Regions from separate parts of the Marinobacter sp. es.048 genome, predicted to be linked through region 2. Evidence: predicted binding sites of a transcription regulator. Region 2 holds the regulator's gene; the other holds the start of a gene.
The links. The regulator sigma-54, encoded in region 2, starts transcription at its own class of promoters, with help from an activator protein. The targets are predictions, from matches to a motif close to ANTGGCATNNANNTTGCTNT.
Positions count from the first base shown of each region.

Region 1 (15,713 bases), 510 kb from region 2:
CGGTTGCCGGCTGTTCCGTTTCCAGCAACTGCTCGTTTCTTAAGACATCGCCCATGGCGGTAAACCGGAAGTGGCCCAGCAACTGGTCCAGCCGCTGTTCGCAAACCTCCAGGTTGTTGTAGTGCCGGAAGCGAGAGAACCATTTCACGTCCAGCCTTGGCTGGCCCGGGTCCACTTCCCAAGGGTGGAGGTAGAACACGAATGGCTGGCCCTGGCGGTTGATGCTCCCCAGCCCCCAACGGCTGAACCAGTAAGGGAAAAGGCGGAAGTAGCCGCCGCCGGCGATTGGAAGTGTGTATCCGGGAAACTTCAGTGTGCTCAAGGGGAACTCGGCCAGCTCATAGCCCTTATCGGTAGTCAGACGGTGGGGCCAGCGCGGGCTGCCGGGCATGCCGTAACGGTCGTGGTGCACCGGGAATATCGATGAGTCCCACACAAACCCTTCCTCGGCCAGTACATCCAGAGCCCAGCGTGACTGGCTGGTGATGGAATAGCTCGCTGCGCGGTAACCGGTAATGGGCTCGCCGGTTATATCTTCGAGGATCTGTTTTGAGCGCCGGGTTTCTTCACGAAAGACCTCAGGGGTCTGGTTGTAAATCAATTGATGACTGTAACCGTGGCTGGCGACTTCGTGTCCCGCTTTCTGGATGTCGCGAACCAGTTGGGGCGATTTTTCTGCCACCCAGCCCAATGTAAAGAACGTTGCACGGGTGCTGTGCCTTTCCAACAACTCCAATAAGCGGTGGGTGTTGGCCTCAACCCGGTACTCCATGGAATGCCAATCCTCACGATTGACTGCTTCGGCAAGTGCTGCCACCTGAAAGTAGTCTTCCACATCAATCGTGAGAGCATTAACTTGCCCGGTGTTATCCGGATCGCTCGTCATTACTACGTCCCCTACTCAGAAAAATCGATAGTTAAGGGAAACCACTATCCAGCTCTCGTCATATTCCCTGGATGCAATGTCACTCGTCTTTTGCCGGTGTCCGATGGCGGATCGAATGTCCATCCTCGTACTCAACCGGTAATCAAGCCCGACGGATAGTGAGTAGAGGTCATCTTCTGACCCATCATCTTCAAAACGTTGGTGCTGGTAGGCCGCATCGGTAAACCAGGAAAGCAACTCGGTTACCGGCCGCGAATACCGCAAGTCAACCCCGCTTTGGTCCTCACGTTCGTCGGTCTGAATATAATCGCTGCGACTGGCGGAGAGGCCCGCGGTGAATGTGGAGCCATTGCTGAACCGGGTGTTGTAGCCCGCCCTTAAAGCTGTGACTTCCACGGCGGAGGTTTGGGTCAGATTAAAATTGAAGTCTTCGAACTGGAGGCCCAGAGTAGACGTCTGATCCGTTAGTCGGCGATTGGCATAGAAAGTGAGTTCGCTGCTGGGATTAATTTCCCGTACCAGATTGAAGGTTCCGGTAATACCGTCACTGGAGACCTCCTGGTTACCAAGACGGGTTTCCAGACGGTTTACACCGAGAGAACCACTTACCTGGGTTGTCACCCAGACCTTATCGAAGGTCACAACGGCAGATTCGCGATCCAGTTCCTCGTCGGTATCCAGCTCCGTGCGTTCGGCGCTCAAAGAAAGGCCGCCTTGTAATGTCTCGCTGAAGCTATGGTTATATGCGGCCGTTGCGGTAACCCGTTCGCTGTCAGGCTCTTCCGGCTCTTCAAATTCAGTGTTCTCGTAAGCGGCGGAGAACTGCAACTGGTCCACTTGGGTTAATTGCAAGGTGTAAACCGGGCCGGTACGAAACACGTTTTTGCGGGTCAGGTTGTCCTGGGTGTCGGCCTGGCGGTTATCCTGTGTTACCTGGCTAATAGTGTCGGAGGCTTGCCATGCCAGCCCTCGCGCCAGCTCGCATTGCCCCTGCAGTCTGCCGTTGGTATAGATCTCGGAGTCGAATGTGTCGTCGTGCCAGTAGCCATAACCCAGCCCCATATCTACTGCTGATGTGCATTGGCCCGGGTCACTCAGGTGCTGAAAGTTCAGATTTACCCGGGTTTCAAGATCACTTTGCTCATTCGTCGGTGCACGTCGGGCATTGTCGGAAAAACGATTATCAATACCACCAGACAGGCTGTTGGTGGCTGCAAAAGAAGGTCCGGCGGCAATCAAAAAGCCAGTGCCGATGGATACTATCCACCGGATCTTCCCTGATCCGAAAACTTCATCCATTGATAACAGCTCCTACAAATTTCTCAGGATCAAACGCCTGGGCGGCGTTTTCCGCGGCGGTGGCGGTTATTTTGCCGTGTGGCACTACCAGCATTGAGTAGTCACACAGTTCGCCAAGAATGCGGGCATCCGGTGACTCACTGATAGGTGCTGTGTCCAGCACGATGAAACGGTCCGGATAACGACGGCGGATGGCCTGCAGAAACTGCTTCATGCGGAAGGAGGTAAAGAATTCTGACGGTGTTTCCCGTTGGCTTCCTGCAGGGATCAGTCTCAAACGGGGGATCCCTGTTGGATAGATAATCCGCCCGATATCGTAATCCGGATCCTCGAGGAAATCCGTCAGCCCCGTTTCCGCCGCCAGCTCGAGCTGATAGTGCAGTGAGGGATCCCGCAGATTACAGTCAATGATCAGAGCGGTTTTGGACTGATCGAAGGCAAAGGCTGCGGCCAGATTCAGGGCCATGAAGGAAGTACCTGCACCCTCACAGGCACCGCTGACCACCATGGTGAAATTATTGCCGCCAGAGAGCTCCAGCAATTTGGTACGCAGATGACGGAACCGGTTCACCAGGTCACGATTTCTGGATTCCGGATAGATGATTCGGCGCTCATCCATGTCGTCTCGGGTGAGACGACGCGGCTCCTGCATCTTGACGATCTGTTTACTGATAACGTACTTATCGACAGCTCCGGCGCCAAGTTCCAGGGAACTGGGCACCAGCATGCGGGAGTCGTCCCACTGCTGGAAGTCACCAGCCTGCCCGCTCTCTACCTGCTCGTTGCCAAACCCATTATTCTGATTCTGCAAATCACGGTTTCGCTCCTGTCCGCTAATGTCCGCAGCGCCGGATGATTTATGGTGAGAGCGGCCGCCAGCTTTCTTGGCTTCCCTTTCCTGTTTTTGCTCTGTCATTAAATAACTCCCATCAGAGCAGCACCGACTACGCCACCATAGCCGGCGACAACCAGAACTGCGCATACTGCAACCGAAACTGTTAACCAGCGGTCTTTGCGTTTCTCGTAGGGCGTTCGCACCTTCGGGATCTCTGCCAGTACGGGCAGGCCAATACCCTCCTCAAGCTGTTTGCGGGCCCTTATGCGTGGGTCAACCTGCAATACACCGGCCGCCAGACCAAATGGAGCGAGGGCGCCGAGAATCAGGCCTGCTGAGGCAAACAACTGGAATTGTGGCCCGGTCGGGTCCAGAGGATACTGAGCGGTTTCATTGATTCGAAAATTCAGCCCCTGACCTTCAATGTCCAGGTGCATGGATACCCGGGCTTTTTCGCGGCGTTTCAGAAGGTCGTTATAGATCTGTTCGTTTACTTCCATGTCACGTGTCAGCTCTGAATACTGTGCCTTGTTTTCCTGGATGCGCTCCATGCGCTTTTCCTGCTGAGCGATAAGGCTTTCGAGTGAATCAATACGCGATTCCTGGGTGCGAACACTCGCACGGGTTTTTGCCACTTCTGCACTGATATCCTGGTACAGGGGGTTGACCAGCTGATCGCCTTCACTGACCGACTGGTTCAGCTCACCGGTCTGGGATGCCCTGTTCCGTTGGTTCCGCAGTTCGGCGATCTGTTCTTTCAGTGCGACAATGTCCGGATAGGTGTCGTGGTATCTTAGGCGCAAGTCGTCAAGCTGGGCTTCCTTCTCGCGGATTCTTTGCGTAAAAGAATCCGCACTGCGGCCCTGGCTGAGCATCGGTTGCACATTCTGCAACTCAGATTCGAGCGATTCGGCCCTTGCAATCAGCTCAGTGCGCTCCATCTCCGCCAGTTCCAGTTGACGGCGCAGATTGGCCATACGGGAGTTCGCTTCACCTTCAGTGCCGTCCACATTCTCTGAGAGAAAGTCTTTAAGCTTTTGCTCGACCTCCGCCAGGATGGATTCGTAGTTCTTTACCTGCTTGTCGATGAAGTTGTAGGCGCTGCGGCTTTCCTTGCGCTTTTTGGCCGAATTTTCTGCGATAAACAGCTGTCCCAGCCGCTGCGCAATTCGAAAGGCCTGCATGGGGGACTCGGAGGTGTAACCAATGCTGAAATAGCTATCTCCCCTCGGGCGAACATTCATTCCAGAGCGGAGCATGCCGATTCTCCGCTCCAGGGCTTCGCCATCAAGCTGGCCTGCATTCTCGCCGAATATCTCCCTGTCTTGGGCAATCTGCATCATCAGGTCCCTAGACCACAGCATTTCCTTGGCAGCCGATGTGCGCTCACTGATCTCAGTGGTGACGGCACTGCCTTCCATCAGCGGCCGGATAATATTCTGGTCATCCACGAATATCACAACCTGAGATTGGTATTTATACGGGAATACAAACCCTGCCCCCAGTACGGCGAAACTGACGACCGCAAACAGGAAGAAGGCCAGCCACTTACGCGACCGGACCTCTCTGATCATTTCTGAAGGGAGCTGACTTAATGGAAGTGCCATCTTTCTTACCTATTGACCGGTTCCGCGGTTCGCTTCAAACAACGGTTACGCCTTATCTCAGAAATTCCGTTCCGGTACTGCCAGGATATCCCCGGGCCGCATGCGGTAATTGGTGGAAACATCACCCGAGTTCAGGATATCGTCCAGCCGCACAGGAATCGCCACCATCCTGTCGTCCAGGGCGCGGTAGAGCATTGCACTGTTCAGGTTTGCAAAAGGATTGGCGCCACCGGCGCTAAGCATCATGTCCAGGACGGTCATACCCGGCCTGTGTGGCACCGAAATAGGTTGATTAACCGCGCCGGTTACCCGTACCCGGTCGCTGAATTCATGGCTACCCATCGATGTAACCACAACGGTAACCTGAGGCTCGCGAATATAGCTTGCCAGGCCCTGCTCGATCTCGTTGGCGAGCTGTTCCGGTGTTTTACCGGTAGCCATCACATCACCAATGAGTGGCATGGAAACCCGGCCATCGGGCCTGACGGGAACCCCGATACTCAGATCCTGATTGCGCCAGACGGAAATCTGGATTGAATCTGTCGGGCCGAGCACATATTCGTCAACACTCGTTGAAGTCTGCAAACTGAGTGCTTCGTTAATGGCTTCCTGCGACGATGACTGGGGCGCCGCACAACCCGCGACAAACGCTATCGCGACCAGGGACATCAGCAAACCCTGCAGTGAATACTTCGATGACATTGTTATTCCTCTCTGGTTCCGTGTCTGTTTCCATGTCTCGGGGAGAGCTGGTCCCGAAACTACCTTGATCCTTTTTTGAACAATACCACTTCTACTGTCTGAATTATAATCAATAAATCCAGCAACAGGCTTTGATTCTTGATGTAGTAGAGGTCGTAACGAAGCTTCTCCCGTGTATCTTCCTCGTTATCTGCATAAGCAAAGCAAAGCTGTGCCCAACCAGTCAAACCAGGCTTCACGCGATGGCGTTCACTATAAAACGGAATGGCCTCTGACAACTGCTCTACGAAAACCGGTCGTTCAGGGCGCGGACCCACAAAGGCCATGGTGCCGTTCAATACGTTAAAAATTTGTGGCAATTCGTCTATCCGCACCTTGCGGATAAACTCCCCCACTTTCGTAACCCTGGTATCATTCTGGCTGGCCCATACGGCACCGTCCTTTTCCGCATCGGTTCTCATTGAGCGAAACTTGTGAACTCTAAAAACACTTCCGTTGAGCCCTACCCTCTCCTGGCTATAAAAAACCGGGGCTTTGAGGCCGTCTTCAATTTTGATAGCAATAGCCGTGAAAATCATCAGAGGTAGCCCGACCAATAACAGGGCGCTGGCCGCCAGAACGTCCAGGGAGCGCTTGCCAACCCCGAACACGGAAGAAACGGTGAATCCGTCGGAAAATACCAGCCAGCCACGAGTAACCATTTCCAGAGCGACTTTTCTGGACTCCCGCTCGTAAAAGGTGGCGCCATCGACAATTTTCACGCCTTCCATTTTGCATTCCAGCAGATCTTCCATCGGCAGGCCTTTTCGGCGGTCGTCTACCGCAACTACGATTTCGTGCACCGGATGCTTGATTATGTACTGCTGCAGCGTGGTTGGAATGTTCAACAAATAGTCTTCACCGATCTCGACCGGTTCTTCTCGCAGCGGGACAAACCCCGTAAGGATAAACCCCTTGCGGTTGAAGGGGGTTTCAAGATCTTCATGTATCTGCCTGGCGCGAAAACCTGCGCCAAGCACCAGTACTTTCCGTTTGAACGCCTCCTTCCCCACACTAGCGAAAAAGAGCGAACGAGCGATGCCCAACAGGAAAAACCCAAAAACAGACGCGGTTGTAAGCACGCTGCTAGTGCCCATGTACCACAGCCAGTCTGACGCAAGCAGGTAGGCAAAACCGCAAAACGGAATGTTCACAATCAACGCCATAATGGTGCGAAGCATCATTCCAGACATGCCTTCCTGCAGCCGTGACTGATGTACACCGAGTGCAACCATCACCAAGAGGTTAAGGGCGGAAAATACGATGGCTGAGGGCAGGACGTAGTACAGGCTTTCGAGGAAAAACGAAAGATCCCCGAAGTAGCGAAAAAACACGGCCAACGCGAAGGCGGACGCCAGCACCAGAAAATCGATCAAGCCAAGGATGATATAGGGCAGATGGATGTAATGTCTAAACAATCTGACGTGGGCCACGCCAACTCCTTGTGTTACTGAGACGATGCCTGCTCGCGCGTCCGATGCGACAGGAACTGCAATCAAAAATGATTGTACGTCAAATGGGACGGAGTTCAATCAATCCGAAAAGCTCAGGCGGATTAAACAATGTAAATTCTGCAGCACTTTAAGCATCGAACGCTTCAGATGTATTCACGATTCAAGCATATCGAAATGGTTGTTACTTGTACGCAACATCAGCCGGATCTAATCGTCGATATTTTTTACACCGTTACTTGACCTGCGATCAAAAAAGACTCCTTTTACACTGTTTTTCTGACTATTTTTCGTTTTTGGCGTGATACTGGCTTAATCCCAACTCACGCTTGAATCTACCGATTCAATTGGGAATTTTAAAAGGACGGAATATTATGAAGTTATTCTCGAAGACATTGATTGGTCTGGCATTGTCGGGAATGGTTGGCACAGCAAGCGCCGGTGTTATCAAGTTTGAAGCTGCTTATGGTGCAGATGATGCCAATGCGGCAGCCGCAGCCTTTAGCGATTCTACTTACAACGGCATCACTGAAACTTTTGATGACCCGATTAACAGTTACACGATTACCAACGAAACCTACGAGGCTTCCGGTGCAACCGGTGATCAAGCCACATGGGTCGTCGGTGGATCAGCATTCGAGACCAGTGTTGGTACCTTCACCATGACAGCGCCGAATACAGCCAGCAACGGTAACATTCGCAATGATCTGCTCATGATCGAAGACGATACTACTGGCGAATTCGGCCGCAACATGGCCTATGATTCCCAGTGGCTTGATAGCAACGACGCTGACCAGGTGACCTGGGACATAATTGACAGTAACTACAATGCGCTTGGGTTCTTTCTCTCCGATGCGAACGATCAAGGAGCCACGCTGGAGTTTCTGTTTAGCAATGGAGACTCTTCGACGCTAACATTTAAAGGTCCTGCCACCGGCGACGGCAGACAGCCGAACGGCAACATCGCCTACATTACTTTGTTTTCTGATGTAGCCTTTACTGGTGTCAACTTGCTGTTCGATAACGGCGAAGGCAATGCCGATGGCTGGGGAATCGATAATGTAAGCCTCGCCAGGGTCCCGGAACCAGGCACACTTGCCTTACTAGGCCTGGGTTTACTGGGCTTGGCTATTGGGCGTAGCAGGAAAGCCTGAGTCTAATTATTTAGCAGACTCTAGTTTTTTAAGGAAACCCCGGGGAATGATGCTCCCTGGGGTTTTTTTATAATATTGCGTATCGGGTCTATATGACAAACAAGCTCATAAATTCCTGTACTGGCGTAGCTTCAAGCAATTTCTGATCCTTACAGATCTCGAATATCTGATCGCAACGCTGACCCGGAAACCGGGTGTCCAGATTATTGCGGAACTTATCCTCAAGGAGCGGAATGCCCTCCTCCCTGCGGCGACGATGCCCGATCGGATATTCAACCGCCACGTTGTCTGTGCTGCTGCCATCGTTAAAGAACACCTGAATAGCGTTGGCGATGGATCGCTTGTCTTCTTCGAGATATTCCCGGCTGTACCTTTCATCTTCCACCACTTCCATTTTTTCGCGGATTCGGTCGATGATCGGGTTAGCTTGGTGAAAGCTGTCTTCATAGTGCTCGGCCGTCAAAGTGCCGAAGATCAGTGGCACTGCCGCCATGTATTGCAGGCAGTGATCCCTGTCTGCTGCGTTGGCAAGTCTGCCTTGCTTTGAGATGATACGGATAGCCGATTCGTGGGTAGTAATGACAATCCGATCGATCTCGTCCAGTCGGTCTTTGACGTGCGGGTGCAGGGTGACCGCCGCTTCTGCTGCTGTCTGGGCATGAAACTCCGCCGGGAACGAGATCTTGAAGAGGACGTTCTCCATTACGTAGGAGCCAAACTCCTGGGGCATAGAGAACTGGCGTTTATCCTCAGGCTTCAGCTTCTGGTCTTTGTTGGTTTTGCTGAACAGAACGTCATAGAACCCCCACTGTGGAGCAGTCAGCGCGCTTGGAATGCCCATTTCTCCGCGCATAGCGATGTCTGCCAGCCGAACTGCACGGGATGTCGCATCGCCTGCTGCCCAGGATTTGCGCGACCCTGCATTGGGTGCATGGCGATAGGTACGCAAGGATTGGCCGTCTACCCAGGCGTGTGAAAGCGCCGATAGCAACTGTTCCCTGTTCGCGCCCATCATTTTTGCGGTGACGGCTGTGGATGCCACCTTGACCAATACAACGTGGTCCAGGCCCACCCGGTTGAAGGAATTTTCCAGGGCCAGCACACCTTGAATTTCGTGGGCCATTATCATGGCTTCCAACACATCCATCATGGTGAGCGGGGCTTTGCCCTCTGCAACCCGCTTCTGGGAGAGGTGATCGGCTACCGCCAGAATGCCACCCAGATTGTCCGACGGATGCCCCCACTCCGCTGCCAGCCAGGTATCGTTGTAGTCCAGCCAGCGAATGGTGCAGCCGATATCCCAGGCGGCTTTTACCGGGTCCAGCCTGAAAGACGTTCCCGGAACCCGGGCACCGTAGGGCACCATCGTGCCCTCTACAATCGGGCCCAGATGTTTGGTGCATTCCGGGAATCGCAACGCCAGCAAGCCACAGCCCAGCGTGTCCATCAGGCAGTTTCGGGCGGTGTTCCAGGCTTCCTGACTTTTTATTCGGTAGTTCAGGGTGTAGTCGGCAATGGTCTGTATCAGGTCATCGTAGTCCGGGCGTTCATTGAGATCGAATGTTGCTGACATGGTAAGAGCTCCAGAGTATCTCAGTTCGTGATGCGACCAACCTGGCTTATGGTTTCCTGAAGGCCGCCCTTATTCCACGTTGCCAGAAAAGATCAACTCATTATTTTATTAATGACTTATATATTCAATATCGATCTTAAAAACAAAAAGTTAAACATTGTTCGTAACGCATCCAGAAAATCAGGTTAATTTGATTTAATAAATACTCTTACGACGATTTCCTCCAATTTCAATACAACTATCTGTTTACCATTAGGTTAGTAGACTCAAACCACTGTCAAACCCGTAATGCTACAATATATTTATTCGAGCCTAGTCTCGCCTATAATCTCGTGCCAACAAAGAACAACCGGAATTACACTTTAAAGACAGATTTACGAAATCTTCGATAAACCTTGGAAACGCCAGTGACTAGTTCCTCTATCGAGTCTGCAATTACCGAATGGGCCGCTATCCTGGGAAAATCCGGAGTCACCTCGGCGAGCGCCGAGAATCTTGGTGCCTCTACAATTGGAACCAGGCGCTCAATTCCGGCTGTTCTGCGCCCGGAAACACAGGAGCAGGTCGCAGACATTCTACAAATTGCGCAACGCTGGAAGGTCTCGGTCTACCCGGTGAGCACGGGTAACAACTGGGGTTACGGCAGTGCCAACCCGGTGGAAGACGATTGCGTAATCCTTGACCTCAGCCGCCTTGATCGAATTTCCGATTTTGACCCGGAAATGGGCGTTGTTACTGTTGAGCCCGGGGTAACTCAGGGCGCCCTGCGAGAATTCCTCGATCGCAATGATGGCGATTACCTTGTTCCTGTGACAGGCGCGGGACCCACTTGCAGCATTCTTGGTAATGCACTTGAGCGTGGTTACGGCATCACGCCGATTACCGACCATTTCGCGGCAGTAACCAAAATAGAAGCGGTGCTGCCCGACGGCACGCTTTACAGGACCCCATTGAGCGAACTTGGCGGTGCGGAAATAGACGGACTTTTCAAATGGGGGCTTGGCCCTTATCTCGATGGGCTTTTCAGCCAGGGGAATTTCGGCGTGGTTGTGAAAATGACCATCGCCCTTGCACCGGCTCCCGAAACTGTCACTGCGTTTTTCTTTTCCACAAAAGACGACGCCAAACTGGAACTGCTCGTACCGACAGTCAGGGCAGTGCTGCGCGCACTTGGTGGCTCTGTTGTTGCGATCAACCTGCTCAACAGCCAGCGTATGCTCTCGATGATGGCACCCTTCCCCGAAGACAAGGCGATCGACGGGGTCTTGCCTGCCGACGAAATTGAAGCTCTCGCTGATCGCTATGGCGTTCCAGCCTGGAGCGGTGTTGGCGCGATTTACGCGTCCAGAGAGATGGTTGGGGCGGCCAGGCGCACCTTGAGGCGGATTCTTGGGCCCGTGACTGACCGCCTGGTCTTCATAAACCGGCGAAGGGTCAAGGCTGCACGAACTATCGCCCGCGTGCTGCCCGGCAGGCTGGCAACGCGGGTTAAGGGCATGGCGGATACGCTCTCCGGGGCGCTCGAAATCATGCATGGGACTCCCAACGAGGTTGCGCTGGCGCTGGCCTATTGGCGCTCGGGCACCCTGCCAGAGCCCGGACGGCCAAAGAATCCCGCGCGGGACGGCTGCGGTCTCATTTGGTTCGCGCCGCTGGTCCCGATAAGGGGAAACGATGTTCGGCGTTATACCGAAATGATCGAACGAATTTGCCCACAATACGGTGTCAATCCACTTATTACCTTGACGACGGTAAACGACCGCTGCTTCGACTCTACCGTGCCTCTGCTCTTTGATCGCAGGGACCCGGATGCGACAGCTCGGGCAAGGAACTGTTACCGCGCCTTGCTGAACGCAGGGCAAAAGGAAGGCTTCCTGCCCTACCGCCTGAACGTCGACGCCATGGATACCCTGAATAACGATCGCTCGGCTTTCCCTGGCCTTGCCAGTCAATTGAAGGCTGCCGTCGATCCCAATTTCATCCTGGCGCCAGGACGATACGTGCACAGGATAAAAGGTTCCGAGGTCTGATCTGCTGTTACCTCGATATACCCGTAGTACGCCCTCAGTGGATGTTGAGACGGCGGTTTTACTCCATGGATTATCGCCATAACAGCCTCCCTGAACGGGACAATATGAGGACCTAATTATGCAAAACGGCTCCGCTTTTCAACACGGGAGAGGAAATACCAAAAACCGGAACGCTCACGAAGACGACATCGGTAACATTTTTCACTCAGTCTTCGATGTAGAGCTGGCAACCTCGCCAGAAGCGATCAATGAGGTCTTCGAAGTTCGCTATCAGGTTTACTGCATCGACCGGCCTTTCGAGGACCCGAATTGCTTTGTCGATAACCGGGAGCACGATTCGTACGATCCGAGGTCCGCTCACGCTTTGATTCGGCACCGGGCGACGGGACACAGCGTGGCCACCGTTCGTCTTGTCATGGCGGGCGACCACCCCGAAGAAGGCGATTTCCCGATGGAGGCCCCCTGCACGCACCGAATGAGCCGACGAGCACAAGAAGCGATTGCACTCGCCCGCCGTGATCAGATCGCAGAAATATCACGGATGGCAGTCAGCCGGGAGTTTCGGAAGCGCCTCAATGAGGACAAATCTGTCACGGGTGTCAGCGAGCAGGCCAGTTACAGCGATTCAGAAAATGGCAAACGGGCAGTTCCCTATATCAGCCTGGGGCTTTTCGCTGCCATTCTCGAAATGTCAGTTAAACATGGCATAACCCACTGGATGGCGGTTATGGAGCCAGCCCAGTTGCGCCTGTTAAAACGATTTGGAGTGGAATTTGACCATGTGGGACCGGTGCTTGAGTATCACGGGCTACGCCGCCCTGCCTTCACCGAAGCAGCGTCACTGATTGACCGTATCAAGAAGCGTCGTCCCGATGTCTGGTCGTTGATTACGGATGAGGGACGATTCTTGCCGGCTAAACCGGATAACAACTAAAAGAAGCCCCCGCTGCGAGGCGGGGGCTTCTTTTTTCAGCAGTGGCATCTGAACATTATAACCGTTCAGACATTATGCACTTGCTGCTTTTCTCCTGCGTGACAGACCCAAGCCGGCAAGGCCAAGGCCCAGCAATGCAAGCGTGCCAGGCTCAGGTACCTTTGACGCGGTGATCCGGAAACTGGTGTCGAAGTTGTTTTCGGTATCCTCAAGAGTCAGAAGACCGACACATCCAGAGCTGGCTCCTGCTGCTGTACAGGCGTCATCATCCAGGACCGCAAGGCCGGCCAACTCCAGAAACACCGTATACTTGTAATCGGCGATGACGAACGACTGAGCGAACTCGAAGCCTCCTTCACCATTATCCACGGCACCTAGCTCGTCAAAATTATCAATGGTGAAGATGTCATCACACGCTGAGGTTGATGGGAAACTACAGTCTCCGGGCTCATCCCTGTTGAATGTTTCACTGAAGAAACTCATGAACGTCAGCGATGTTGGCTCCAACGCTGGCCCGGCGGGATCAACGGGAGTCAATATCAGCGTGGACGTCAGATCAAATCCTGTCAGCGACTGAAAATCGGCATTGATAATATTGTTGTCGTGGGTAAAGGTTCCACCATCTACGGTGTTCACATTGGTGAAAAGACCGCCTGCCGAAGATACATCCTCGATTGAAACCGAAGACCGATCCTCCGAAGCAGGATCAAGACTGCCGCCCCATGACAATTCATTATCAGATTCAACAATGGTGCCGTCGTTATCACCATCTGCTGCAGTGTAGCTCGTGTTAGAGAAGTTACTGTCGACGTCATAGCCCCACTCTTCAATCATCACCGCACTGGCAGATGCCGCGCCGAGAGTCAAAGGCAGGACAACCGTTGATAGAAGGGTTCTTTTAAGTGCTGTGTTCATAATTATCTCTCCTTGATTGTGAACGCTGGCAGCCGGAATTCAAGCCAGCGAGTCAGCGGTACTCCTGAATAAGCATGACCCATACCAGATAATAAAAATATTTATTTTTCAGGTAGTTAAAAATATTATTTTATTGATCCCGAGATCAAAGTGTAAGGATATTCGACGTTGAACCGGCGAAAATGAATCGCAATAGGCGTCATGTCTATTCAGCGACGCTTGAGTTCAATTTCATTAGAAGGAAAGTGTTTAAATGAAGCTTTTTATAGTCAGTTAAGAATTAAACAATTACTTCAACAAGGAACTGGCCGAATCGGGCGTAAACTTTACTGACATCACCAAACTGTCGATTCGGATCACACTGAATTCAGCCTCGTCCGCATCTGCAAAACGAAAGGAGCTGAACCCGGAGGTCTGGCGACCCTCAGGTACGGGCTTCGCAAGCTCCCAAAACTCAGCGCGCCCTCTTATCAGCTTTAACCAGAGGACTTTTGGAAGGGCCTGTTTACCGGCGCGCTATCAGACCTGCTTAAAAAGGCAGGAGGCATTCGGTCGAAGTCTGCTTAACGTTGATTATTTTACGATTCTTATGATCCTGACTCAGAAAGCTTATAGTGTGTCGAATTCTTTTACATGACGAACTAATAAACGTTCCTCCAAACACCTATCACTCTGAAGTAAAAGCGTTTAACACCTCTGGCACATTTAATGCTTTATACTCTACGGGCCATGAAGGTCATTGAGTATTAACGATTCAGGAGTACGTGTTTAATGAAGACTTCATTTCTGGCAATGGGGCTCGCTGTAGCGCTCGGAGCTTCCCAATCTGCGAATGCGGGACTGATCGATTTCACAGACGGCGGGTGGACAGCTAACAACCCAAGACTATTCGGAAGCCTTTCGGTCACTCTCGAGGCCTTTGATGGAAACGGATCAACCGGCTTCACGGAAACTACATTTGACGGTGACATCACGCATTGCGGTCCGATTGGACTCACATGCTCATCAGATGGCATCGGCATCGTCGACGATGAGGTTTCCTTTGGCGATGGCGAGAAAACAGATGTTCAACGCCTGAAAATTACGTTTTCTCGCGCAGTCGACATCGCTTCAATTTTTTTCCTCGACCTTTTTGGAAATGGAGCAAATAACTCAGACCCGGTGGCGGAAATTGCTCAGTTCCAAGTGAACGGTAACGGAGCTGGTGGTGGTTTTACCGGAACCGCACTGGACGGAACCGGGCTGTTTGAGGGAACAATTGCAAATGCCTCTCCCCTCTCGTCTTTGGATGCGTTCACTGGAGTAACCTCCATTGAATTTTTCGCCGACACGGCGAAGCTGCGCAGCCCGGACAACACAGACTTTGCACTGGCTGGCATCCGCACTGTGGACGTTCCTGAGCCCGGGACCCTTGCACTCTTTGGGCTGGGCCTGTTGGGGCTCGGAATTGCCCGAAGCCGCAAAGCTTCGTAATACCGCAACTAATCAAATTATTGCTAGCTGAATTGTAAAGGTCGGGGAACTCCTTTCTCCGACCTTCTTCACATCTGCAAATATGAACCGGAAGCCTAGCTTGATTCCGGCACCCTAACCCAACCTTCCATCAATACCCGCGCACTGCGGCTCATAATGGCTTTGGTTGCGGTCCACTGACCATTCACTTCCTTCGCTTCGGCGCCCACACGCAAAGTTCCGGAGGGGTGACCGAAGGTCACATGGGTACGGTCGCCACCGCCAGCAGCAAGGTTCACCAGGGTTCCGGGAACGGCGGATGCGGTAGCGATGGCCACCGCAGCCGTGCCCATCATGGCGTGGTGGAGCTTGCCCATGGACAGAGCGCGAACAAGGACATCCACATCCCCTGCCCCGATGTTCTTGCCACTTGAGGATACGTAATCAGACGGCTTCGCAACGAAGGCCACTTTCGGAGTGTGCTGGCGATTGGCGGCTTCTTCGATGTTCTGGATCAGCCCCATTTTAACCGCTCCGTGCGCACGGATGGTTTCAAACCTGGCCAGAGCTTTAGGGTCAGAGTTGATGTCGTCCTGCAGCTCCGTGCCTTTGTACCCGATGTCTTCGGCGTTCACGAAGATGGTTGGGATGCCGGCATTGATCATGGTGGCTTTGAGGGTGCCTACGCCCGGCACTTCAAGGTCGTCCACCAGGTTGCCGGTGGGGAACATGGAGCCTTCGCCATCGGCGGGGTCCATGAATTCCACTTGCACTTCGGCGGCTGGGAAGGTCACGCCATCGAGCTCGAAATCACCAGTTTCCTGCACTTCACCGTT
Region 1 covers NZ_FYFA01000001.1:2,348,181-2,363,893, reverse strand. Annotated here, with positions in the region: gene CFT65_RS10975 (XrtA system polysaccharide deacetylase) at 1-886, opposite strand, end outside; gene CFT65_RS10970 (outer membrane beta-barrel protein) at 902-2,185, opposite strand; gene CFT65_RS10965 (polysaccharide biosynthesis protein) at 2,178-3,101, opposite strand; gene CFT65_RS10960 (XrtA system polysaccharide chain length determinant) at 3,101-4,627, opposite strand; gene CFT65_RS10955 (XrtA/PEP-CTERM system exopolysaccharide export protein) at 4,685-5,329, opposite strand; gene CFT65_RS10950 (TIGR03013 family XrtA/PEP-CTERM system glycosyltransferase) at 5,389-6,801, opposite strand; gene CFT65_RS19260 (PEP-CTERM sorting domain-containing protein) at 7,194-7,973, shown strand; gene prpD (2-methylcitrate dehydratase) at 8,062-9,546, opposite strand; gene CFT65_RS10935 (FAD-binding oxidoreductase) at 9,954-11,576, shown strand; gene CFT65_RS10930 (PEP-CTERM/exosortase system-associated acyltransferase) at 11,695-12,510, shown strand; gene CFT65_RS10925 (THxN family PEP-CTERM protein) at 12,583-13,425, opposite strand; gene CFT65_RS19255 (PEP-CTERM sorting domain-containing protein) at 14,197-14,898, shown strand; gene prpF (2-methylaconitate cis-trans isomerase PrpF) at 14,994-15,713, opposite strand, start outside.
Region 1: CFT65_RS19255 (PEP-CTERM sorting domain-containing protein) is a predicted target of sigma-54. The motif match lies at 14,121-14,140, and genes of this name have one in related genera.

Region 2 (15,713 bases):
GAACATAGGTCGGCACGTCTGTGGCCCGGATGATCAACACCCGGACATTGGGATCCGTTGTCGGAAACACCAGTTTGCGCGACTTCTTGACGTCGTCGACCAGTTCAATTCCCGCTTCCGCCAACAGCGGCAGGGTTTCTTCCAGAATTCGCCCCTTCGACAAGGCGATGGTTATGGAATCTGTCATGGATTCTTCCGGTTTCCCGTATTGTCTGGATGGATGTCTTTCACGCTGGCAGGCGGCGGATGGTGGCACCCAGCAACTGCAGTTTCTCTTCAATACATTCGTAACCGCGATCAATGTGATAGATGCGGTCTACAATGGTATCGCCGTCAGCCATGAGCCCTGCAATCACCAGGCTGGCCGAAGCCCTCAGGTCCGTGGCCATGACCGGGGCACCGGTAAGGTGGTCTACGCCCTTGATGATGGCGGCGTTACCCTCAAGCGTGATATCCGCACCCATGCGGATCAGCTCCTGCAGGTGCATGAACCGGTTCTCGAACACGGTTTCCACGATGGTTCCGGTGCCTTCGGCCACGGCGTTCATGGCGGCGAACTGAGCCTGCATGTCCGTCGGGAAGGCCGGGTAAGGTGCTGTGCGAAGACCCACCGCTTTCGGGCGATTGCCCTTCATGTCCAGCTCAATCCAATCCGGGCCGGTGTTGATGTGGGCGCCGGCCTCTTCGAGCTTGAGGACAACGGCTTCCAGCAGGTCTTCCCGGGTATCCTTCAGCTTGACCCTACCGCCGGTTGCAGCCGCAGCCACCAGATAGGTACCGGTTTCAACACGGTCTGGCAGCACGTTGTAATGGCAACCGTGCAGGCGCTCAACACCGTTGATTTCGATGGTGGCAGTACCGTGGCCTTTGATGTCCGCGCCCATGGCGATCAGACACTCGGCAAGGTCAACAACCTCCGGCTCGCGGGCCGCGTTTTCCAGGATGGTTTTTCCGTCTGCCAGGGCAGCGGCCATCATCAGGTTCTCGGTGCCAGTTACGGTGACGGTATCCAGGAAGATGTGGGCGCCCTTCAGTCGACCGTTGGTCTTGGCCTTGATATAGCCATTCTCGACCTTGATATCCGCACCCATCATTTCCAGGCCGTGGATATGCAGGTTCACCGGACGACTGCCGATTGCACAGCCGCCTGGCAGGGATACTTCTGCTTCGCCGAAGTGAGCCACCAGCGGACCCAACACCAGGATAGAGGCGCGCATGGTTTTCACCAGCTCGTACGGCGCGTGGAAATGCTCGATGGTATTGGCGTGAATTTCCACGCTCATTTTCTCATCAATAATCACTTCAACACCCATGCGCCCGAGAAGCTCGATCATGGTGGTTACGTCGTGCAGGTGCGGCAGGTTGCCTACGGTCACCGGCTCGTCCGCCAGCAGGGTTGCTGCCAGGATTGGCAGTGCTGCGTTCTTGGCACCGGAAATCCGGATTTCGCCATCCAGAGGCTTGCGACCCCTGATCAGAAGTTTATCCACAATAAATATCCTGTTTTGTCCGGGCCGCTCAGCCCTGGCGCTCGGCCCATTCAGCCGGAGTAAAGGCTTTCGGATGCAGTGCGTGAATCGAGCCATCCATGATCTGTTGGAACAGCGCCTTGTTAATCAGCTGCTGGCGCTTGATGGTCGGCAGGCCTTCGAAGACATCACCCACCACGACGACCAGATAATGGGTACCATCAACCTGTACCTGAACTTCGCAGTCGGGCAATGCTTCTTTGACCAACTCGGTGACTTGGGCGGCATCCATAAAAAATCCTCGGGTGTTTTGAAATCAGGGGCGAGATTGTAACCAATTCCGGCGCTCGGGTCAGCTTTACCGTCCGGCAAACAAAGGGACCGGGGCCGGGAAAGTCAGTGGGCGGGATGGGCCGATTCCGGACCAAACCCCGCGAGCTGGTCATCGAGGTTGCTCAGGGCCGCCAGAGAGGCCAGGCGACCACTGACACCCCGGAATGACAAAGAAATACCTGTCTGATGTGCCAGGCGTTGCCAACAGAGCAGCATGGAAAGCACCACGCTGTGAGCGGTGACCAGACCATCCAGGTCGACCACCAGATCGGCGGATACCGAACGGATCAGCTTCTCACCCTCGTTTCTCAGGCTGATGACAGTATCTGTGGTCACCTCACCTGAAACCATAAGAGCTCCGTCAGAAAGCTGGACCCTGGGCACCGCTGTGGTCATGATTTGTCCACTTCCTGGTCCAGATTCAGGGATTCAACAGCGTCGCTCCAGCCGTCGATCACCGCCTGAATCTGTCCGCGGCTTTCTTCCATTTCCTGACTGAACCGATCCCGAAAGGCCAGACCGATGTTCACGCCCTCAACGATGACATTTTCCATCAACCATTTGCCGTCGGAGTTCTTGTACATCGAATAAGTTACCGGGTAGCGGGTACCGGATGCACTGATCACTTCCATCTGGACAGAGGCGCGTTCCTCACTCTGTGGATTGATGGTTGCCTCCTTGACCTGGATCTCAAAATTTTCCGCACTCACCAGAGCCTGGGCGTAGCTGTCAAACAGGCTGCGCTTGAACTTCACCACAAACTCGTCCCGCTGTTCGGGCGTCGTCTGGCGGGCGTAACGCCCCATCACCCGCGCAGCAATACGGCGGAAGTCCACGAAGTCCGTCAGGGTCTGATCCATGCTCTCATAAAAAGCTTCCGGGTCGCGCTCGTAAAGGCCGCGCTCTTCGTTGAGCTTTTCAACCAACCGTTGGGTATTCTCATCCACATACTTGCGGAGTTCCTCCGCTTCGCTCGCCTGTACCGGCGCAACCAGAACCAGGGCCATCATAAGGCCAAGCAGAATGTGGTGTTTCAGTGCAAACATCAGGATCTCCTGTTGAATCTTTCCGGCCCGAATCAACGGCCCGATGCAAAGTTGCTTATCAGTCGCTCCAGGTTCATGGCCGACTGTGTTGAATAGAAGGTATCGCCTTCTTTCAGCGAATCCATCTCGGCCCCAATCGATATATCAATGTACTGCTCACCGAGCAGGCCGGATGTACGTATAACTGCGGAACTGTCCGAAGGGATGTTGTCGACGTCCGAATGAATCGACATTTCCACCCGAGCCTGGAACGTCTCTTTGTTCAGACTGATGGTTTCAATGGTGCCAACAGTCACCCCGGCCATCGAGACCCGACCGCGTGGCGTGAGCCCGCCGGTATCGTTGAAATTGGCGTAAATAGTGTAGGTGCTCTCGGCCGATTTCGGCGACAGGCCGCTTACCTGCAATGCCAGGACCAACAAGGCTGCGCAGCCTGCGATCATGAACAGGCCAACAATGATTTCAGTGGTTCTCTGTGCCATTTCCGGCTCCGGTATTATCTCGTTGATCAATGAATCAGAAATCGCCAAACATGACAGCGGTCAGTACAAAATCCAGCCCCAGCACCGCCAGCGATGAATACACCACAGTCTTTGTGGTCGCCGAACTGATACCTGCTGATGTCGGCACACAGTCATAGCCCTGATAAACCGCAATCCAGGCGCAGACGAAGCCGAAAACGACGCTTTTGATGACCCCGTTGAGGACATCATCGACAAAATCCACCGACGATTGCATGTTGCCCCAGAAGGAGCCCTCAAACACGCCCAGCCAGTCTACACCCACCAACATGCCGCCCCAGATGCCGACCACCGAGAAGATGACCGCAAGCACCGGCATGGCGATAAACCCGGCCCAGAGGCGCGGGGCAATCACCCGTCGCAGCGGGTCCACGCCCATCATTTCCATACTGGATAGCTGCTCGGTGGCTTTCATCAGGCCGATTTCCGCCGTCAGCGCGGAACCCGCACGACCCGCGAACAGCAATGCAGTCACAACCGGGCCGAGCTCGCGCACCAGAGTGAGGGCAATCATCTGGCCTATGGCAGCTTCAGAACCGTAATCACTGAGAATCGTGTAACCCTGCAGCCCCAGAACCATGCCGATAAACAGGCCCGAGACCACAATAATGGCCAGGGAAAGAACGCCAACGGCGTAAAGCTGTTTGATCAGGAGGGGGAATCCGGTTGCCGGCCTGGGCACGCCACCCAGAACGCCCGCAAGAAACCGGCCTGAGCGGCCAAATGATGAGATAATGTTGAGCCAGAGACGCCCGAACGCTGCGATTCTGTCGATCAAGACGCACCCCCGGGAAGCCCGAAATCCTGGGCAGCGCCTTCGGCCGGATAGTGAAAGGGTACCGGGCCGTCCGGCTGCCCCTGCAGGAATTGCTGCACCTGCTGCGAGGGGTGCTCCCGAAGCTCTTCGGGTGTGCCTGCGCCGATCACTTTTCCGTCCGAAATGATGCAGGCGTAATGGCAGATGCTGAGGGATTCAGGCACATCGTGGGAAACAAGAACACTGGTCAGGCCCATGGAGCTGTTCAGATCCCGGATCAGTTTGACGAGCACGCCCATGGCAATGGGGTCCTGGCCGGCGAATGGCTCGTCGTACATGATCAGCTCCGGGTCTAGCGCAATACTGCGGGCAAGAGCAACCCGGCGGGTCATGCCTCCTGACAGTTCCGAGGGCATCAGGTGGCGTGCACCACGCAAACCGACCGCTTCAAGCTTCATCAGAACAATGTCGCGAATCATGTCTTCCGGCAGCTTTGTATGTACCCGAAGCGGGAAGGCGACGTTCTCGAACACGCTCAGATCGGTGAACAGAGCTCCGCTCTGGAACAGCATGCCCATCTTTTCCCGAAGGCTGTAGAGGGCCTTGCGCTTGAGCTTTGGCACTTCGTGGCCGTCCACCACAACGCTGCCGGAATCCGGCTTGAGCTGACCACCAATAAGACGCAGAAGCGTGGTTTTCCCGGTCCCGCTGGGGCCCATGATGGCGGTAATTTTCCCGCGGGGAATATCCAGGCTGACACCATCGAAGATACGGCGCCCAGAGCGGGAGAACACGACATCCTTGAGCGATATGTAAGCCGGTGAATCCATAGTCCCTACCTTTCAAAGAGGCGCTACATTATGCCATGGAGCGCCCGAGCTCAATCCAAAGAGCGCAAAATGTACTGATAGCAATGATCAGTTTGACTGAACTTTCGTTAACCGGGCATCGTTGCCGGATGAAAATGGTATACTCTGCCCCACATTTTCAATGTCCAGACAGCCAGGCCCAAAGCCCGATGACCGAACAGACTCCCAGCGACTTCAGAACCTCCGCCATCCGCGCCATTCGCATCGAGCGCGACGCCATTGACGCCCTGGAGAGCCGGATTGACGACCAGTTCACCCGGGCCTGCGAGGTTATCATGGGCTGCAAGGGCCGCGTGGTTGTGACCGGCATGGGAAAATCCGGCCACATCGGCAACAAGATCGCAGCAACCCTGGCCAGCACCGGCACACCCTCGTTTTTCGTTCATCCGGGTGAGGCAAGCCACGGCGACATGGGCATGATCACGCCTCAGGATGTGGTTATCGCCATTTCCAACAGTGGCAACACCAGCGAGGTGGTTACGATTCTGCCGCTGATCAAACGCATGGGCGCGCCGCTGATCAGCATGACCGGCAATGCCGGGTCCACCCTGGCCCGGGAAGCCGTCGCCAACCTGGACGTGAGCGTCATGGTTGAAGCCTGCCCGCTGGGCCTGGCACCCACTTCTTCTACAACGGCCACCCTGGTCATGGGCGACGCTCTTGCGGTTGCCCTGCTCGAGGCCCGCGGCTTCAGTGCCGAGGATTTTGCTTTCTCCCATCCGGGCGGCAGCCTGGGCCGCCGGCTGCTACTCCGGGTATCCGACATCATGCACACCGGTGATCAGATTCCGGTCGTCAACGAGGGCACCCCCCTCAGCGGCGCTCTCCTGGAAATTTCCCGCAAGGGCCTTGGCATGACAACCGTCGTCGATCAGGAAGGCACTCTCACCGGGATATTTACGGACGGTGACCTGCGTCGGACTCTGGATCGATCGGTGGATATTCATAATACGCCCATCAACGAGGTGATGACCCGGAATGGCAAAACCATTCAGGCCGATCATCTGGCGGCGGAAGCACTCAATATCATGGAAGAAATGAAGATCAATGCCCTGCCGGTAACCGACGAAAAGGGTGCTCTCATTGGCGCCATCAACATGCATGACCTGCTGCGAGCCGGCGTAATCTGAGGGGGCTATGAGGAGCTATTTGACATGAAGCACCAATGGTCGGACTCCCTGCTGGCAAAAGCCGCCAAGATCCGCCTGATTGCCCTGGATGTCGACGGCATCATGAGCGATGGCAAACTCTATTTCAGTGCCAAAGGCGATGAGCTCAAGGCGTTCAATATCCTGGATGGTCTGGGACTCAAGCAACTCATGGCAGCCGGCATTACCGTGGCCGTTATCACCGGGCGGCAGTCGCCGTTGACCGAGAAGCGCATGCGGGATCTGGGCATCCCGCATCTGATGCAGGGGCGTGAGGACAAGAAAGTGGCCTTGCAGGAACTGGTCAGCACTATGGATATCAGCCCCGAGGCCATCGCTTACATGGGCGATGATCTGCCAGACCTGCCGGCGCTCAGATTCGCGGGGCTCGGCATCACCGTGCCCAACGGTTATTGGCTGGTGCAGCAACATGCCGATTACTGCACCCGGGCCCGCGGTGGCGAAGGCGCAGTGCGGGAAGCCTGCGATCTGCTGCTGACTGCCCATGGCAAGCTGGACGCAGCGCTCGCGCCCTATCTGGAGCCTGAGGCGTGAACTGGGCCTCGGACCGGCCCTGGCTGCGCACACTGGCGCTGGCAGGCACCCTGGTGGCAGCGGTCTTTCTGCTCTGGCAAAGCGATGAGCCGCCGGTCATTGATGATGACGCAGCGGCTCTGCGAGGCGATGCGGAACCGGACGGCTTCGTGGTAAATGGCCGGTACACATCCTTCGACGAATCGGGCAACCTGAAGATCCGGTTCTCCAGCCCCCGCATTGAACAGTTTGAGGAAGGCAATCTGGCCACCATGGAATCCCCCCGAGCCGAGCTGTATGGCGGCGAGGATGCCCTTCCCTGGATTGTTGAAGCCGAGAATGGCAGCCTGCTGCAAAACCAGAATCTGGTGTACCTGACGGACAATGTCCGGATTCAGCGCACTATTGGCGAACGGGACGCCATCCTGACAACATCAACCCTGACCCTGGATAACGACCGGGGCATGGTATATACAGACGCACCCGTAGAAATACGCGACGTTACCGGTGTTACCCGGGCCACGGGCATGAAGGCGTGGATAGACGAGCGGATTCTGGAACTGAACTCCCAGGTGGAAGGACGCTATGAAACCGGAAACTAACCGATACCGGAGCCTGCTGGCTGCCCTGCTGACGGTCGCGATGGCCGGCCCGGCGGCCGCTTTCGACCTTGATTCCGACACCCCCATCAAGGTCACAGCCGACAACGCCCGCCTGGACGACGGCCAGGGCATTGCCACTTACACCGGGGATGTAGAGCTTGAGCAGGGCAATACCCGCCTGAACGCAGAACGGGTGGTGCTGTACCGGACAGAGGGCGGCCTCAGCCGGATCGAGGCCACCGGCACTCCGGCGAGATATCGGCAGCCGGCCCGAGAGGGCGAAGGCGAAACCGACGCCCGCGCACTGAACATTACCTGGTCTGCCACCGACAGCCGGCTGACCTTTGAACGGGAAGCGGTCATCGAGCAGAATGGCAATCTGTTCCGCGGCGACGTCATTCATTATGATACCGCTGGCCGGGTTGTGACCGCTGAAGGCGGCGCAGACACGGGCGAAGGCAGCGGCCGGGTAGAGATGGTAATTCAGCCACGCAGCGCCGACAGACGTTCTGACAGACAGGAATCCGATGGCAGTTCTGAGAGCCAGTAATCTGGCAAAGAGTTACAAGCAGAAAAAAGTGGTGCTCGATGTCTCCCTGGAGATCCGCAGTGGGGAAATCGTCGGACTGCTTGGCCCCAACGGCGCCGGCAAAACCACCTGCTTCTACATGATCGTGGGGCTGGTGCCCGCCGATCGTGGCCGGGTCACCATCGACAGCCGGGATATTACTCCTCTGCCCATGCACGGCCGTGCCCAGCAAGGCATCGGTTACCTGCCCCAGGAAGCCTCGGTATTCCGCAAACTATCGGTACGCGACAACATCATGGCCATCCTCGAAACCCGCCAGGGTCTGAGCAAGGCCGATAGGGAGAAAAAGCTCGAGGAGTTGCTGGAGGAGTTTCACATCACCCATATCCGGGACAGTGTTGGCATGGCACTGTCCGGCGGCGAACGCCGACGGGTCGAAATCGCCCGAGCCCTTGCCATGGAGCCGGCCTTCATCCTTCTGGATGAGCCCTTCGCCGGTGTCGACCCCATATCCGTGAGTGACATCAAACACATCATCCGGCACCTGCGGGACAAGGGTATCGGCGTGCTGATTACCGATCATAACGTGCGCGAGACCCTGGACATCTGCGAGAACGCCTACATAGTGTCCGGCGGCCACATCATCGCCTCCGGCAATGCCGAGGCGATCCTTGCCAACCAGCAGGTCAAGGAAGTCTACCTGGGCGACGAATTCAGGCTGTGACACCGAATGGCTCATTGTTTTGATGACCTGTAGCAAGTAAACTCGGCAAAGAACTTGCTAGGGTAAAGTTAAATCACGGCAAGTAACCGACATATAAAGATTTTTTTCACAACTTATGACACAAAGCGCTGATGAGTGACGGATCCTGAACCATGGTTATGAAAGCCTCCTTACAGTTAAAGCTGGGTCAGAGCCTGACCATGACACCCCAGCTGCAACAGGCGATCCGGCTTCTCCAGCTCTCTACCCTCGACCTCCAACAGGAAATCCAGCAGGCACTGGAATCCAACCCCATGCTGGAGACCTCCGAGGACGACGACCAGACAACAGACGCTGCTACCGCTAATGACGAGCGCGAAGCCAACGCCACCGAGTCTGCCGCTGAAACTGCGCCGGAACCGTCCAAAGACTGGGACGAATCCGAAAACGGCCCGGACTGGTCCTCTGAAAACGAAATTCCGGACAATATTCCGGACGATCTGCCGGTAGACACTGCCTGGGACGACATATACCAGTCCGCCCCTGCTCCTGCAGCCCGCAATGACGACGAAAACGATCACGATTTCGAAACCCGTAACTCGCCCACTGAAACGCTTCAGGATCACTTGGAATGGCAGCTCAATCTGACCCCACTGAGTGAACGGGATCAGGCCATTGCACATGCCCTGATGGACGCGGTGGATGAGCGCGGCTATCTGACAAGTGCCCTGGAAGAGATCCATGCCGGGATGCTGGATGAAAACGACGAGGACCCCCTTGAGCTGGATGAAGTGGAAGCGGTTCTTCACCGACTGCAGCATTTTGACCCTCCTGGCGTTTTCGCCCGGGATCTTCAGGAATGCCTGCTGATCCAGCTTAACCAGCTACCACCGGAAACGCCCTGGCTGGCCCAGGCACGACTGGTGATCACTCACTACATCAACCTGCTGGGCAACCGGGACTACGCCCAGTTGCTGCGCCGCAGCCGCCTGAAAGAAGACCAATTGCGGGAGGTCCTGGCGCTGATCACCGGCCTGAATCCGCGTCCGGGCGACGTTATTGACCGCGCCGAACCCGACTACGTCATCCCAGACGTCATCGTTCGCAAGCACAATGGTCGCTGGCGTGTTGAGCTGAATCCGGAAATTGCTCCGCGCATCCGGGTGAATGCCAGCTATGCTTCACTTATAAGGCGTGCGGACAGCAGTGCAGACAACACTTACCTGCGCGATCAGTTGCAGGAGGCCAAGTGGTTTATCAAAAGCCTGCAAAGCCGCAATGAGACCCTGCTAAAAGTGGCGACCCGCATTGTCGAGCACCAGCAGGGATTCCTGGATCACGGCGAAGAAGCGATGAAGCCGCTGATCCTTTCAGACATCGCCCAGGCGGTAGAAATGCATGAGTCGACGATTTCACGGGTAACGACCCAGAAATACATGCATACCCCCCGGGGCATATTCGAACTGAAGTATTTCTTCTCCAGCCATGTCAGCACTGACGAGGGCGGGGAATGCTCTTCCACGGCCATTCGCGCGATGATCAAGAAGCTGATTGCCGCCGAAACGCCGAAAAAGCCGTTGAGCGACAGTAAAATTGCAGCCATGCTAGGGGAACAGGGAATCAAGGTTGCGCGACGCACCGTTGCCAAGTATCGGGAGGCCATGCACATTCCGCCGTCTAACGAGCGCAAGCGATTGGTCTGAATACCCCTGGGGCGGGACGCAATACCATATTCGCCGGCGCACAATGCGTCAGCACCCAGACCGGCTCCCGGGAGCCGGCATGATGACAACAGGAGACGCCTATGCAACTCAATATTTCAGGCCATCACGTAGAACTGACTCCCGCACTGAAGGATTATGTTTCAGAGAAGTTCGAGAAGCTCGAGCGTCACTTTGACCACATCAGTAACTGCCAGGTAACCCTGGAAGTGGAAAAGGTGCGCCAGATTGCGGAAGCCACGTTGCACGTGGTTGGTGGTGAGATTCACGCAAAGGCAGAAAACGAGGATATGTATGCGGCCATCGACTCCCTGATCGACAAGCTGGACCGCCAGATCCTCAAGCATAAGGAAAAGAATGTAGACCGGATGCACGGAAACGGCTCTCGCTAACTGGTTGTTTTCATGCAAGTCATCTAATCGAGCTGCGACATGAGCAACGTGTCGCAGCCTTTTTTTTAACGGAAACGCAGTCGATCCATGAGCGACACATCCCTGACCATAGACAACATTCTTGCTCCGGAGCTCACCCTCTGCAGGGTACCTGCGTCCAGCAAGAAACGGGCCCTGGAGTTTATTGCCGAGCAAATAAACCATCAGGACAACACGCTCAGCGAGACCCAGCTCTTCAACAACCTGATTTCCCGTGAGCGCCTGGGCAGCACCGGCATTGGACAGGGAATCGCCATTCCCCACTGCCGCCTGGAGGGACTTGATCACGTGGTGGGCGTGCTGATGACGCTTGAAGAAAGCGTGGAGTTCGATGCAATCGACAATCAGCCGGTCGATCTGATTTTTGCCCTGATCGTCCCGAAAGAGGCTACCAGCGAACATCTGGAGCTGCTCAGCCAACTGGCCGAGAAGTTCAATGAGCGGTCGTTCTGTGATCGCCTCCGGCAATGCGAGGACGCCAGTACGCTGTACCAGCGCATGACCGCCTCGGGCGGATGATATTCATTGCAGTGGAGGTAAGGTGGTCATGAAGCTGATTATCGTCAGTGGCAGGTCCGGTTCGGGCAAGAGTACCGCACTTCATGTGCTGGAGGACCTCGGGTTCTATTGCATCGACAATCTTCCCATTGGTCTGCTCTTCCCCCTTACCCGGGAAGCAGCCAGCCAGACCAAGCCTGGTCGACTGGGCAAGATGGCGGTCAGTATCGATGCCCGCAACCTGTCCGGGGAGCTGGCCAATTTCGAGGAGATATACCGCCTCAGGACCGTATCATCTCTGACCCGACGAGCAGTCGCTCTGCACGTCCACGCACCGCAGAGCATCCGTAGTGACAGACCTCACTCCGGAGCCATACCAGCGAGATCTGCTGACCCTCTCCACTCCGACCTGTACACCACCGCATCCATGTACACTGCGGACATGTAGCACGTCGTCGTCGAAGATCAGACTGCCCTTGTAGTAGCCCCCATTTAAACCGGACACCTTGGTAGAAGCAAAGGCCTAGGCATAGACCTAGTGCAAAGGAGTGTCCAAGGTGGAGAGAATCGAAGTCATAACCGGAGTGCAACGTCGTCGCCGGTATTCCGCACAGGAGAAGGCATTCATGGTTGCTGAGTGTGAGCGGCCAGGCATGTCAGTGTCGCTTGTAGCGCGACGTCATGGTATATCAGCAAGTCTGTTGTTCCGTTGGAAGAAGCTGATGAAAGACGGTGGCATGTCCGCGATTGAATCCGGTGATGAGGTTGTCAGTGCATCCGAGGTGAAGGCCCTGAACAAAAAGGTTCGGGACCTGGAGCGGATGTTGGGCCGCAAGACGATGGAAGCTGAAATACTCCGGGAAGCTCTGGAGGTGGCTCAGTCAAAAAAGTTGATCTCGCGCATGCCGTTGCTGCCACCGGACGATACCCTCTGAAGCGGGTAGCGGAGGTACTGAAGGTATCGCGCTCCAACCTTCTGGATCGCCTTCACGGCCGCCAGAAAGGTAGATGTCCCAGATACAAAAAACAGGACGATGACCGGCATTTGCCGGTTATCAGAGAGCTGTGTGAAGTCCGTGCGGCCAATGGCTATCGAAGGATTACGGCACGCTTGAATCGGTTGCTTGCAGCCAACGATGAGCGAGTGAACCACAAGCGTGTGTACCGGCTGATGAAGCAGGATGGGCTGTTGTTGCCCCGTTACACGGGCCGGCCTCAGGAGCGTTGTCACAACGGCCAGGTCATTACGTTGAAGCCGGACCTCCGTTGGTGCTCAGACGGCTTCGAGATCCGCTGTTGGAATAAGGAGGTGGTTCGCGTGGCCTTCAGCCTGGACTGCTGTGATCGGGAACTGATGCGCTATGTGGCGACGACCGGGGGAGTCACCGCTGAGATGGTCCAGGACCTGTTGCTGGAAAGCCTGGAATACCGCTTCGGCCAGTCAGAGCATGTTCCACACCCGCTGGAATGGCTGACGGACAATGGCAGCTGCTACATTGCCAAAGAAACGCGAGCGTTCGCATCTTCTCTGGGCTTTGTGGTGTGCACTACGCCTGTGAGAAGCCCGCAGAGCAACGGCATGGCTGAGGCCTTCGTGAAGACGTTCAAAAGGGACTATATTTACCTGAACGATCTTCCCGACGCCGCCTCTGTGATGGCGAAGTTGCCGGAATGGATCGAGGACTATAACCGCAGTCACCCACACAAGGGACTGAAAATGAAATCGCCCTGGGAATACCGGGCGGAACTGGCATCAAATGAATGAGGTGGTGTCTGGTTTAGCGGGGGCAACACATCGAGGAGATACGCGCTCAGGAACGGTATCGTGAATCATCTTCTGACGCGACAGCGCTCTGCACGTCCACGCACCGCAGAAGCATCGTAGTGATGACAGACTCACTCGAGCATACAGCGAGAGATGCTGAGCTCTCAGCTTCGACTGTATGTAACACCGCATGTCATGTACGACTGCGGACATGTAGCAACGTCGTCGAATCAGACCCTTTTGTTCCAATCATTTGGCTTTAAACACGGGGTGCCTCTGGATTCCGACTACGTCTTTGATGTCCGCTGTCTGCCGAACCCTTACTGGGACACGAGCCTGCGCAAATACGTCGGTACGGATCAGCCGGTGATCGAATTTCTGGAAAAAGAACCGGCAAGCCGGAAGATGATCGAAGACCTGAAGGCATTTCTGGATACCTGGCTGCCCTCTTTCGCCGACAGCAACCGAAGCTATATGACGATTTCCATTGGTTGTACCGGCGGCCAGCACCGGTCAGTCTACGTATGCGAGCAATTGGGTGAATACTTCCGGCAACGGTACAGTAATGTGCAGGTTCGCCATACCGAACTGCCACACCTCCAGACCCGGGAAGAGATCTGATCGAACCATGATTCGCCGCCCGATTACAATTATCAACAAACTGGGCCTGCACGCGCGTGCTACGGCGAAGCTCGTCAACACGGCATCCGAATTCGACAGCGCCGTGCGAATCAGCGGCAAGGGCCGGGATGTCGACGCCAAGAATATCATGCAGGTGATGATGCTGGCCGCCAGCAAAGGGACTGATGTGGAGCTGATTGCCGAGGGACCGGACGAAGAACAGGCCATCGAGGCACTGGTGGAACTGATCAACGACTATTTCGGCGAAGGCGAATAATTAAGATGGGGCCAGTTCACTCTGACCCCTTTTTCATCTGTCCCCGAGTAAAAAAACCTACAACACAGCCTCACCGATTGCGCCTAACTCCGCTATAATACAGGCGTTTTCTGACGCCGGGTGATTCATGACCGATATTCTGGAAAAAAGCCAGGCCCGCCAGCGCCTTCGCTCCCTGAGCGAAGCCCTGGACAGTGGCGCACTGAAGCAGGTTGCCCGCATCCTGAACGGTGGCCTGAGCCCCAGTGATATTGCCCATTTGCTGGAATCCTCCCCGCCCCGGCAGCGCGCCCTGCTGTGGAACCTCGTCGACAAGCAGTTGGAAGGGGAAGTTCTCCAGTATCTGAGCGACGATATCCGTGGTTACTTCCTGAGCCAGCTGAACGCCCAGGAACTGGCGGATATCATCGAGGATTTCGAGTCGGACGACCTCGCCGACTTGCTGCAGCAGCTACCGGATACGGTGATCCAGGAAGTTCTGGACACCATGGACGAGCAGGACCGTCAACGGGTGGAGGAAGTGCTCTCCTACCCGGAGGACACCGCTGGCGGTCTGATGAACACGGACACCATTACGGTGCGTCCGGACATCAGCATTGACGTTGTGCTGCGTTACCTGCGCCGGCACCGCACTCTGCCACCCATGACCGACAGCCTGATCGTGGTCAGCCGGCGGGACGATTTCATTGGCATGCTGCCCATTACCAAAATGCTGGTATCCAACCCTGCCTCCACCGTGCGGGAAGTGATGGATACCGACATCGAGCCTATTCCCGTAAGCCTCTCCGACACCAAGGTAGCGACACTGTTTGAACGCTACGACCTGATCTCGGCGCCGGTGGTGAATGAGGAAGGCCGACTGCTGGGTCGCATCACCATCGATGACGTGGTTGACGTTATCCGGGAGGATGCCGACCATTCATTGATGAGCATGGCCGGCCTGGATGAAGACGAGGATACCTTCGCGCCGGTGTGGAAAACCACCCGTCGCCGTGCTGTCTGGCTTGGCATCAACCTGATTACGGCACTGACCGCATCCGCCGTGATCGGTCTGTTTGAAGAAACCATTGCCAAAGTGGTGGCGCTTGCAGTGCTGATGCCAATTGTTGCCAGCATGGGCGGTATTGCCGGCAGCCAGACCCTGACCCTGGTCATCCGGGGCATGGCAGTGGGTCAGATCAGCGGTGCTAACGTTGGCTGGCTGCTTAACCGGGAGTTCCTTTCCGGGATACTTAACGGCCTGCTCTGGGCCGCCGTGGTGGCAGGCGCCGCCATGCTCTGGTTCCAGGACGTGCTGATCGGTGCCATCATTGCAGCCGCACTGGTGATCAACCTGGTGGCCGCCGCGTTTGTGGGAACGGTTCTGCCACTGTTTCTCAAATCGCGCAATATCGACCCGGCCCTGGCCGGTAGCGTGATTTTGACGACCGTCACAGATGTGGTTGGCTTCATGGCCTTTCTTGGCCTTGCCACGATTTTCTACGCTTAAGCGGATCTCGGATTTATGAAAGACCATCAAGACAACGACGCGCCGGAATACGACGGCCCCAGCAAATCGCAGCTAAAACGGGAAATGCACGCCCTGCAGGACCTTGGCAAGCGGATGCTCGATCTGAGCAATGATCAGCTGGAAACGCTGCCGATCAGCGACACTCTTCGTGCTGCCATCGAAGAATCCCGGCGCATCCGCCAGAACGAGGCCAAGCGCCGGCACCTGCAATACATCGGCAAGGTGATCCGTCAGGAAGACGATCCAGAAGCCCTGGCGAAAGCCATCGACGCTTTTGATGCCGGTAGCGAGGAACATACCCGTCGGCATCATCTGGCGGAGCGCTGGCGGGACCGGATGATTGCCGATGGCGATTCCGTGGTTGGCGAGTTCTTCAGTT
Region 2 covers NZ_FYFA01000001.1:1,838,294-1,854,006, reverse strand. Annotated here, with positions in the region: gene hisG (ATP phosphoribosyltransferase) at 1-187, opposite strand, end outside; gene murA (UDP-N-acetylglucosamine 1-carboxyvinyltransferase) at 228-1,490, opposite strand; gene CFT65_RS08585 (BolA family protein) at 1,519-1,761, opposite strand; gene CFT65_RS08580 (STAS domain-containing protein) at 1,866-2,198, opposite strand; gene CFT65_RS08575 (MlaC/ttg2D family ABC transporter substrate-binding protein) at 2,195-2,848, opposite strand; gene mlaD (outer membrane lipid asymmetry maintenance protein MlaD) at 2,881-3,330, opposite strand; gene mlaE (lipid asymmetry maintenance ABC transporter permease subunit MlaE) at 3,365-4,147, opposite strand; gene CFT65_RS08560 (ABC transporter ATP-binding protein) at 4,144-4,956, opposite strand; gene CFT65_RS08555 (KpsF/GutQ family sugar-phosphate isomerase) at 5,145-6,125, shown strand; gene kdsC (3-deoxy-manno-octulosonate-8-phosphatase KdsC) at 6,150-6,698, shown strand; gene lptC (LPS export ABC transporter periplasmic protein LptC) at 6,695-7,279, shown strand; gene lptA (lipopolysaccharide transport periplasmic protein LptA) at 7,263-7,829, shown strand; gene lptB (LPS export ABC transporter ATP-binding protein) at 7,807-8,532, shown strand; gene CFT65_RS08530 (RNA polymerase factor sigma-54) at 8,691-10,214, shown strand; gene hpf (ribosome hibernation promoting factor) at 10,316-10,624, shown strand; gene ptsN (PTS IIA-like nitrogen regulatory protein PtsN) at 10,712-11,182, shown strand; partial or broken gene CFT65_RS08515 (RNase adapter RapZ) at 11,211-11,441, shown strand; one part of gene CFT65_RS08510 (IS3 family transposase) at 11,719-12,046, shown strand; one part of gene CFT65_RS08510 (IS3 family transposase) at 12,046-12,926, shown strand; partial or broken gene CFT65_RS08505 (RNase adaptor protein RapZ) at 13,164-13,547, shown strand; gene CFT65_RS08500 (HPr family phosphocarrier protein) at 13,555-13,824, shown strand; gene mgtE (magnesium transporter) at 13,952-15,313, shown strand; gene yjgA (ribosome biogenesis factor YjgA) at 15,329-15,713, shown strand, end outside.